3 regions of the Saccharothrix syringae genome follow, and region 2 is predicted to be linked to each of the others. Evidence: riboswitches for the same ligand, from Rfam matches in the RefSeq annotation. Region 2 holds a riboswitch; each other region holds the start of a gene.
What was found. Region 2 has a riboswitch for S-adenosylmethionine ahead of EKG83_RS03400 (methionine ABC transporter ATP-binding protein). Riboswitches for the same ligand answer to the same signal wherever they lie in the genome.
Positions count from the first base shown of each region.

Region 1: another riboswitch for S-adenosylmethionine. It lies ahead of thrC (threonine synthase); the one in region 2 lies ahead of EKG83_RS03400 (methionine ABC transporter ATP-binding protein).
Region 3: another riboswitch for S-adenosylmethionine. It lies ahead of EKG83_RS38750 (aminotransferase class V-fold PLP-dependent enzyme); the one in region 2 lies ahead of EKG83_RS03400 (methionine ABC transporter ATP-binding protein).

Region 1 covers NZ_CP034550.1:1,502,746-1,506,055, reverse strand. The annotation lists gene holA (DNA polymerase III subunit delta) at 1-950, opposite strand, end outside; SAM riboswitch class I at 1,050-1,163, shown strand; gene thrC (threonine synthase) at 1,175-2,440, shown strand; gene EKG83_RS07040 (DNA internalization-related competence protein ComEC/Rec2) at 2,349-3,310, opposite strand, start outside.
Region 2 covers NZ_CP034550.1:711,881-715,190, reverse strand. The annotation lists gene EKG83_RS03410 (MetQ/NlpA family ABC transporter substrate-binding protein) at 1-90, opposite strand, end outside; gene EKG83_RS03405 (methionine ABC transporter permease) at 115-798, opposite strand; gene EKG83_RS03400 (methionine ABC transporter ATP-binding protein) at 795-1,805, opposite strand; SAM riboswitch class I at 2,021-2,113, opposite strand; gene rsmA (16S rRNA (adenine(1518)-N(6)/adenine(1519)-N(6))-dimethyltransferase RsmA) at 2,200-3,078, opposite strand; gene EKG83_RS03390 (resuscitation-promoting factor) at 3,089-3,310, opposite strand, start outside.
Region 3 covers NZ_CP034550.1:9,275,057-9,278,366, reverse strand. The annotation lists gene EKG83_RS38755 (potassium/proton antiporter) at 1-899, shown strand, start outside; SAM riboswitch class IV at 1,175-1,289, shown strand; gene EKG83_RS38750 (aminotransferase class V-fold PLP-dependent enzyme) at 1,327-2,646, shown strand; gene lspA (signal peptidase II) at 2,670-3,275, shown strand.

The DNA.
Region 1 (3,310 bases), 790 kb from region 2:
AGCACCGCCCGTTCCAGGGCGTAACCCGAGTCGGCGGCGTAACCCTTCACGTCCGCGTTGAGGTCCGCGACCACCGACATGGCCGCCGCCAGCCCGCGCTCCTCCCAGCCACGTGACTGGCCCTGCGCCTTCTTCACCTTCCACGGCGGCATGCCCAGCTCACCCGCGAGCTTGAACGGGTCGCCCCGCCCGACCGCGGACACCCGCGCGACCGTGCGCACCGCGTCCGCCAGCGCGTCCGCCACCAGCACGTGCGGCACGCCGAGCTGGATCGCCCAGCGCAACGCCTCCAGCGCACCGGCCCGGTCGCCCATCACGGCCTTCTCCGCGACCGCGAACCCGGTCACCTCCGCCCGTCCCCGGTGGTAGCGGCGGACCGCCTCGGCGTCGACCCTGCCGCCCGTGTCGGCGACCAGCTGCGACGCCGCCGCGGCCAGTTCCCGCAGGTCGGAGCCGACTGCCTCGATCAGCGCCCCCACAGCCTCGGGGTCGGCCTTGCCGCCCGCCGAGCGGATCTCGTTGCGGACGAACGCCTCGCGGTCCGCGGCCTTGGTGATCTTCGGGCACTCGGTCACGCCGGCACCGGCCTTGCGCAGCGCGGCGGGCAGCTCCTTGGCGGCCTTGCTGCGCCCGCCGCCGGTGTGCACCACGACCAGCGTCACCCCCTCGGCGGGTGACTTGGCGTAGGCGATCACGGCGTCGGCGATCTCCTTGCTCGCCTCCTGCGCGGCTTCGAGCGCGATCACCCGCCCCTCGGCGAACAGCGACGGGCTCACCAGTTCGGCCAGCTCGGGCGGGGTGAGTTCGGTCACCCGGACGCGGGTCAGGTCGGCCTGCGGATCGGCCTTCCGGGCGAGTTCCAGGGCACCGCGAACAGCGCGTTCGACCAGCAACTCCTCCTCGCCCACGACCAGGTGAACGGCATCGGGCGTGTCAGCGGGCGCACTCACGGCCGCGATCCTCCCACGCCCGTCCGCCGTCCGGATGGTGGACTTCGCTGGCTACGGGTCGGGATCGTGTCGTAGGTTGAGGCGACAACAACTGAATACCGCTCATCCAGAGGGGCAGAGGGATCGGCCCGAAGAAGCCCCGGCAACCCGTCGCACAGCGTTCGCTGGCGACCACGGTGCCAATTCCGACCCGCGACGCGGGAAAGATGAGGAGATACCTCGCGATGACTGCTGTCAGTGCACCCTCGGCCACCACCACCTCCTTCGACCTCGGTCCCGCGCGCGCCCTGTCGTGCCGCGAGTGCGGGCACGAGACGCCGCTCGCCCCGGAATACGCCTGTCTGGAGTGTTTCGGCCCCCTGGAAGTGGCCTACGACTTCGGCCGGGTCCGCCGTGAGGACATCGAGGCAGGCCCCCGCTCGATCTGGCGCTACAAGAGCCTCCTCCCCGTGCCCTCCACCGTCGAGTCGCACCCCAACACCAGCCCCGGCGGCACCCGCCTGGTCGAGGCCGACCGCCTCGCCAAGGCCCTGGGCCTGCGCAAGGTCTGGGTCAAGGACGACACCGGCAACCCCACCCACTCCTTTAAGGACCGCGTCGTCGGCGTCGCCCTCGCCGCCGCCCGCGAACTGGGCTTCAAGGTCCTGGCCTGCCCGTCCACCGGCAACCTCGCCAACGCCGTCGCCGCCGCGGCGGCCCGCGCCGGCTGGCGGTCGGTGGTCCTGGTGCCCTCCAGCCTGGAGCGGGCGAAGATCCTCATGACCGCCGTCTACGACGGCAACCTGATCACCGTCGACGGCAACTACGACGACGTGAACCGGCTGGCCCAGGAACTCGCCGCCGAGCACGAGGACTGGGCGTTCGTCAACGTCAACGTCCGCCCCTACTACGCCGAGGGCTCCAAGACGCTGGGCTTCGAGGTCGCCGAACAGCTCGGCTGGCGCCTGCCCGACCAGATCGTGGTCCCCATCGCGTCCGGCTCCCAGCTGACCAAGGTCGACAAGGCGTTCCGCGAACTGGGTGAACTCGACCTGGTCGAGCAGACCCCGTACCGGGTGTTCGGCGCCCAGGCCACCGGGTGCTCCCCCGTCTCGGCCGCCTTCAAGGCCGGTCACGACGTGGTCTCCCCGGTGCGCCCGGACACCATCGCCCGCTCGCTGGCGATCGGCGCCCCCGCCGACGGCCCCTACGTGCTCGACGCCGTGCGCCGCACCGGCGGTGCGATCGAGGACGTCACCGACGAAGAGGTCGTCGAGGGCATCCGGCTGCTGGCCCGCACCGAGGGCATCTTCGCCGAGACCGCCGGCGGCGTGACGGTGGCGACCGCGAAGAAGCTCGTCGAGCAGGGCAAGCTGGACCCGGACGGCGAGACGGTGCTGCTGATCACCGGCGACGGCCTCAAGACCCTCGACGCGCTCGGCGACCGGGTCGGCCCGCGGGCGAACGTGCCGCCCTCGGCGGAGGCCGTGCTGAACGCCCTCCAGGACTGAGACCGGCACTGAGACCGGGACTGCGGCCGGGACTGGAACCGGAGCTGGGACCAGGACCGGGATTGTCGAGGCGGACCTCGGCGGGCACGCTCCCACCGGGGTCCACTCCCGCGGCTCCCAGCCCGGTTGCTCCTCCCCTGGCCCGCTCCGCTCCACCCGGGCCCGCTCCGGCCAGACCTGCTCCGGCCGGGTCCGCTCCAGGCTGCCCCGTAGCAGCCGCTCCCGTGGCAGTCGCCCCCGCGACAGCCGCTCCCGCGACAGTTGCTCTCGCGACAGCTCCCCCTGTGGCAGTCACCCCCGTGGCAGCCGACTTCATGGCGTTCGACCCCGGTGCGGCCGTCACAGCGCGATCCCCGATGTGCGCAACCAGCCGGTGCGCGGGAAGGCGCTCAGCTCGGGCAGGACGCGCGGCCTCACCGGTTCGGTGACCACGCGCCACGCCGTCAGCAGTTGCGGCCACGGCCGCTTCGCCTTTTCCGCGTTGTAGCGCTCGGTGTGCCACTCCTCCGGCGGTATCGCCAGGGCGTCGTCGAACAGGGTGTCGGCGACCAGGCGGTAGGCCGCGTCGGCGGAGGCCACCTCGGCGGTGCCGACCACGCCGGTGGCGGTGGCCCTGGCGATGATCCCGCGCTCGCCGTCGGGCCGCTCCTCGCACACGTAGTAGGTGAAAGCGGGCCGCAGCTCGTCGCGTGGCCACGGCTGGGCGGTGTAGCTGGGTTGCCACAGCGCCCACCCCAGCGCCCGGTGGTCGCCGGGCCGGCTCCAGCCGGTGTTGAGCCGGATCCACGTGTCCTTCTTCGTGCTCGTGTTCACGGTTGCTCCCTCTCGCGTTGTTCAGCGGGTCGCCCCGGCGGGCGACCCGCGGTCCGT
Region 2 (3,310 bases):
GTTCGGGTCCGATGCCGCGCCGGTCTCACCACCGCTCCCGCAGCCCACAGCGGTGAGCAGCACGGCCAGCAGGGCAGCACGAATACGCATTTCGTTCCTTTTGGGACGGAGGGGTCAGACGGAGGCGTGGCGGCGTCGGTCGACGGCCCGGGCCACGCGGTTGGCGGTGAACTGGATCGCGGTGGCGACGACCGCCAGCACGGCCACCGTGGTCCACAGGTAGCGCTCGTTGAACCGCTGGTAGCCCTCGCGCACGGCGAGGTCGCCGAGGCCGCCGCCGCCGACCACGCCGGCCATCGCCGAGTAGCCGAGCAGGGCGATGGCGGTCACGCCGACCGCGTTCACCAGGGCGGGCAGCGATTCGCGGAGCAGGACGCTGCGGACGATCCGGGTGGTCGAGGCGCCGGTCGTGACCGCCGCCTCGACCACCGAGACGTGCACTTCGGACAGCACGTTCTGGACCAGCCTGCCCACGAACGGGATGGCGCCGACGGCCAGCGGCACGATGGCGGCGGTCGGTCCGATGGTGCTGCCGAGCAGGAGCCTGGTCAGCGAGGTGAGGACCACCAGCAGGACCAGGAAGGGCATGGAGCGACCGAGGTCCACGACGAACCCGAGCACCTTGTGGAGCACCGGGCGCGGCTTCAGCCCACCGGGTGCGGTGAGCTGGAGCCAGACGCCGACGGGGGTGCCGAGCAGGACCGCGATCAGGGTGGAGACGCCCACCATGTACAACGTCTCACCGGTCGCGGCGAGCACGGTGTCGAACACGGTGGACCAGGGTGTTGCAGACCTCACGCAGCAACTCCCTGCGGACCCGCGAGGGTCCGGCGCACCGCGCCTCCGGCCTCCGAGATCCACTCCAGCGCCGAGTCCGCGCGCTCGCCGTTCAGGCCGACGCGGAACCGGGCGACCGGGGTCTCGCCCAGCCGGGTCAGGCCGCCGCCCAGCAGGTTCAGCTCGACGCCGAACCGGCCGGTGGCCTCGGGCAGCAGCGCGCCCACCGCGGCGAAGCCGACCAGCACGACGTCGGCGACGCGGTCGTACGCCTTCTCGGCCGCCGGGTTCTGGTCCACGGCGGGCAGCAGCGACGCGGCCGTGCGGCTGCCGGCGTCGGAGACCAGGTCGAGCACCTTGCCGTGCTCCACGACCCGGCCGTCCTCCAGCACCGCGACGTCGTCGCAGATCCGGCGCACCACGCCCATGTCGTGGGTGACCACGAGCACGGTCACGCCCAGCTCGGCGCGCGCCCGGTCCAGCACGGTGAGCACCGAGCCGGTGGTCTCGGGGTCCAGCGCGGAGGTCGGCTCGTCGGCCAGCAGCACCGACGGCGACGCGGCGAGCGCGCGGGCCACCGCGATGCGCTGGCGCTGGCCGCCGGAGAGCTGGTCGGGGTAGCTGCCGGCCTTGTCGGTCAGGCCCACCAGGTCCAGCAGCTCGGCGACGCGGGTGCGGCGCTGCGGCCCGGCCACGCCCGCGGCCTCCAGCGGCAGCGCGACGTTGCCCGCGGCGGTGCGCTGGCGCAGCAGCGAGTCGCCCTGCGGCACGACGCCGATGCGCCGGCGGGCGGCGCGCAGCGCGGTGCCGTCGAGGGAGACGAGGTCGGTGCCGTCGACGCGGATCGCGCCGCTGTCGGGGCGCTCCAGCAGGGCGACGCACCGGGCCAGGGTGGACTTGCCGGCGCCGCTGGGGCCGACGACGCCGAGCACGGTGCCCGCGTCGACGTCCAGGTTCACGCCGTCCAGCGCGCGAACCTGCCCGGTACTGCCGGGGAAGGACTTGGTGAGGTTCTCGACCGTGATCACGTTTTCACTCCACGACTGCATGCGGCCGCGCGCGCTCGTGGCGCGCGTGGGCCGGAGGCTTCGAAGCTCAGGGATGTGTCCCGCGGAGGGGGACGCCGAGAGGAGGGTGCGGACGGGCTAGGCGGTAGCTCGTCAGCTGCGACAGGCCGACACCGTGCGGCGGCCGTGGTCGACGACCCGCCTCCGGGTGAGCATTCGCATCCTGGGCACGTGATCCTCCATCGTTCCTGGCTGAAGCACCTGCCCCGGTGGCGGGGTGGTTGCTGCGGCGTCGTGGAGCCAGGTCTCTCGGCCGCTCGGGATGGCACGTCGAGTACACCCGAAGGACCCCTGGCGACGCAAGCCCGTAACAGGAACGTCCGGCAAATCACACTGATGGCCGAAGGATCGGCGACTACCGGGCCGAGGCGACCTCGGCTATCCGGACGAAGTCGTCGACGCCCAACTGCTCCCCCCGCGCGCCGGGGTCGACGCCCGCGGCGAGCAGCAGCCGCTCGGCCTCGGCGGGCGAGCCGGCCCACCCGGCCAGCGCACCGCGCAGGGTCTTGCGCCGCTGCGCGAAAGCCGCGTCCACCAACGAGAAGAGCCACTTCTGATCCACAGTGGACAGCGGTGCGTGGCGCTCGAACGCGACCAGCGCGGAGTCCACGTTGGGTACCGGCCAGAACACCGAGCGCGACACCGGGCCGGCGCGGCGGGCGTCGGCGTACCAGGCGAGCTTCACGCTCGGCACCCCGTAGACCTTGCTGCCGGGCCCGGCGGCCATCCGGTCGGCCACCTCGGACTGCACCATCACCAGGCCGGTGCGCAGCGACGGCAGCTCGGCCAGCAGGTGCAGCACCACGGGCACGGCCACGTTGTAGGGCAGGTTGGCGACCAGCGCGGTGGGCGCGTGGGGCAGCCGGTCGGCGGTGACGCGCATCGCGTCCCCGTGCACCACGGCGAGCCGGTCGGCCAGGCCGGGCGCGCGTTCGGCGACGGTGAGCGGCAGCCGGCCGGCCAGCACCCCGTCGATCTCCACGGCCACCAGGGCCCGGCACGCGGGCAGCAGCGCCAGGGTCAGCGAGCCCAGGCCGGGTCCGACCTCCAGCACCACGTCGTCCGGCCGCAGGTCCGCCGAGGCCACGATGCGGCGCACCGTGTTCGGGTCGTGCACGAAGTTCTGCCCCAGCTTCTTGGTGGGGCGGACGTCGAGGTCGGCGGCCAGCCGACGGACGTCGGCCGGGCCGAGGAGCGAACTCCCCGGCCCGGCCGACGACGAAGCATTGGTCACGCGTGCATTCTTACGGCAGGCCCAGCTTGGCCTGGCACCCGGGCCACGCGGAGTAGCTGCCGCGGGCGTCGCGCAGCTTGGTCGCGACGGCGATCTGCTGCTCGCGGGTGGCCTGGTGCGGGTAGGCCGCGTACTGGCCGCCGCCGTAGGCGTCCCAGGTGCCCTTGTTGAACTGGAGGCCGCCGTAGTAGCCGTTGCCGGTGTTGATGGCCCAGTTGCCGCCGGCCTCGCA
Region 3 (3,310 bases), 2.4 Mb from region 2:
TGGCGCTGGGGTGGCTCGGCGGTGCCGGGCTGCGCCGGGCCGCGCTGCCCGCGACCGGCCTGTACCCGCTGGCCACGGTGGCCGTGTGCGTGCTGGCGTACACGGCGGGCGACCTCGCGCACGCGTCCGGGTTCCTCGCCGTCTACATCGCCGCGCTGGTGCTCGGCAACGCGCGGCTGCCGCACCGGTCGGACACGCTGTCGTTCGCCGAGGGGCTGGGCTGGCTGTCGCAGATCGGGCTGTTCGTGCTGCTCGGGCTGTACGCCTCGCCCGGTCGGCTGCTCGACGCGCTGGTGCCGGCGCTGGTGGCGGGCGCGGTGCTGCTGCTGCTCGCGCGGCCGCTGTCGGTGCTGTGCGCGGCGCTGCCGTTCCGGGTGCCGTGGCGGGAGCAGGTGTTCCTGTCGTGGTCGGGGCTGCGCGGCGCGGTGCCGATCGTGTTCGCGCTGATCCCGCTGATCCAGGGGGTGCCGGGCGCGCAGCGGCTGGTGGACGCGGTGTTCGTGCTGGTCATCCTGCTGACGGTGGTGCAGGGGACGACGCTGCCGTGGCTGGCGAAGGGGTTGAGGCTGGTCCGGTCGGGCGAGGCGCGGGAGGTGCAGGTCGACTCGTCGGCGCTGGACGCGCTGGGGGCGGAGCTGCTGCAGGTGCGGATCCAGCCGGGGTCGCGGCTGCACGGGGTGTACCTGTCGGAGCTGCGGTTGCCGCCGGGGTCGTCGGTGAGCCTGGTGGTGCGGGAGGAGAAGGGGTTCACGCCCCAGGCGACCACGCGGTTGCAGGAGCACGACCAGCTGCTGGTGGTGTGCACGGACGCGGCGCGGGTGGCCACGGAGCAGCGGATCCGGGCGGTTGACCGGGCCGGGCGGTTCGCGCGGTGGAAGGGCGACGCCGGGTTGGCGTGAGCGTCGGGCACGGGGGTGCTGAGCGCATGACACGCGGGGTCTGAACGCATGACACGCCGGGGCTGGAGGCATGACACGCCGGGGGTTGAGTGTGGAACTCGGGGGGTCTGGAGGTTCGACACGAGGGGGCTGGAGGGTCGACTCGCGGTGTTGGAGTGGAGGACACGCGGTGTCGGAGTGGAGGACACGCGGTGTTGGGGTGGAGGACTCGCGGGGGTCTCGGGATGTGGGAGGGGGTTACGGGGGGTGGTGGGGCGGGTTAGGGTGCTGGTGAAGGTCATGAGTGCCAGCGACAAGCCCGGGCTTGCTGGCCGGCAACCCTCCTACCGCGGTGGGGTGCCCCCGGTGAGGACCTGGTCGTGCGCGCGGGGCGTGCGGCAAGCGCGGGCCTCCCAGGGGGAGTCCCCGGACTTGTCCGGAGGGTGTCGTGACCATCGCTGTTTCGCCGGTCGTCGGTGTGGGGCTGCCCAGGGTGGTGGGTGCCTCGTTGCGGGTGCCGGTCCTGGGCGGTGAGCGGGTCGAGTACGCGAACCTGGACCACGCGGCCAGCGCGCCCTGCCTGGAGCAGGTGCGCGACGCCGTCGACGAGCTGCTGCCCTGGTACGCGAGCGTGCACCGCGGCGCGGGGTTCGCGTCGCAGGTGTCCACGCGGGTCTACGAGCAGGCTCGGGACTCGGTGCGGCGGTTTTTGGGGGCGCGGGCCACTGACGCGGTCGTGTTCGTGCGCAACTCCACCGACGGGTTGAACCTGCTGGCCCGCTGCCTGCCCAGGCACACGGCCGTGGTCCTGTTCGACACCGACCACCACGCGGCGCTGCTGCCGTGGCGGGGGCCGCACGTGCGGCGGTTGCGCACGCCGGGGTCCGCGGCGGCGGCCCCGCTGGAGCTGGACCGGGCGCTGCGCGAGGCGCCGGTCGGGCCGCGGCTGGTGGTGGTGACCGGTGCGTCGAACGTCACCGGCGAGCTGTGGCCGGTGGCCGAGCTGGCGCGGGTGGCCCGCCGGCACGGTGCGCGGGTCGCGCTGGACGCCGCCCAGCTCGCGCCGCACCGGCCGGTGGACCTGCGGGAGCTGGACGTCGACTACGCCGTGCTGTCCGGGCACAAGCTGTACGCGCCGTTCGGCGCGGGCGCGCTGGTGGGCCGGTCCGACTGGTTGCAGGCCGCCGAGCCGTACCTGCTGGGCGGCGGCGCCACGGCCCGCGTCACCGACCGCGGCGACCGGCTGGCCGTGGCCTGGTCGGGCGCGCCCGAGCGGCACGAGGCGGGCACCCCGAACGTGGTCGGCGCGCACGCCCTGGCCACCGCGTGCGACGTGCTCGGGCGCCACTGGGAGCAGGTCGCCGCGCACGAGCGGGTGCTGCTGGAGCGGCTGCGGGACGGGCTGCGGTCGGTGCCCGGGGTCGAGGAGCTGGCGCTGTTCGGCCCCGACCACGACCGGGTGGGCGTGGTGAGCTTCACCGCCGGCGCCCAGGACCCCGGCTACCTGGCCGCGGCGCTGTCGGCGGAGCACGGCATCGGCGTGCGCGACGGCGCGTTCTGCGCCCACGTCGCGGTGGCCCGGCTGGCGCCGGGCGGTCGGGCGCTGCGCGCCTCCGTCGGGCTCGGGACCACCGCGGAGCACGTCGACCGGTTCGTGGCCGCGCTGCGCTCGCTGGTCACCGAGGGCTCCCGGTGGGAGTACGAGCGGCAGGACGGCCGGTGGGTGCCCCGGGAGGACCCGCGCCCGCTCCCGCCGTTCCTGCGCTGACGGGGATGCTGGACAATGACCGGGTGAGCACTGAGCCCAACACCGAGCCGGACGCCGCGGACGAGCCGGGCGGGCCGGGGGAGCCGGATGAGCCGGGGAGGCCCGGGGAGGCCGGGGAGCCGCTGCCCAAGCGCCGGGTCGGCCTGCTGGCCGTCATCGCGCCGCTCGTGCTGGCGCTCGACCTGCTCACCAAGGTCCTCGCGGTGGAGCACCTGGAGGGGCGCGAGCCGGTCGAGCTGCTGGGCGGGCTGCTCTACCTCCCGCTGTACCGCAACACCGGTGCCGCGTTCGGCCTGGCCGAGGGCTGGACGGTCATCCTGGCGCTGATCGCGTGCAGCGTGGTCGGCTTCATCCTGTGGATCGCGCGCCGGCTGCGGTCGGTCGGCTGGGCCATCGGCCTGGGCCTGGTGCTCGGCGGCGCCACCGGCAACCTGGTGGACCGCGTCTTCCGCGCGCCCGGCCCGCTGCGCGGCGGCGTGGTCGACTTCATCTCGGTCCTCGACCCGTGGGGCAACTTCTTCCCCGTGTTCAACCTGGCCGACTCGGCCATCTGCGTCGGCGGCGGCGTGATCGTGCTGATGGCCCTGCTCCAGCGCGACTACGACGGCACCAAGGTGGAGAAGAAGTGAGCGGCTACCGCAACCTGCCCGTGCCGGACGGCCTG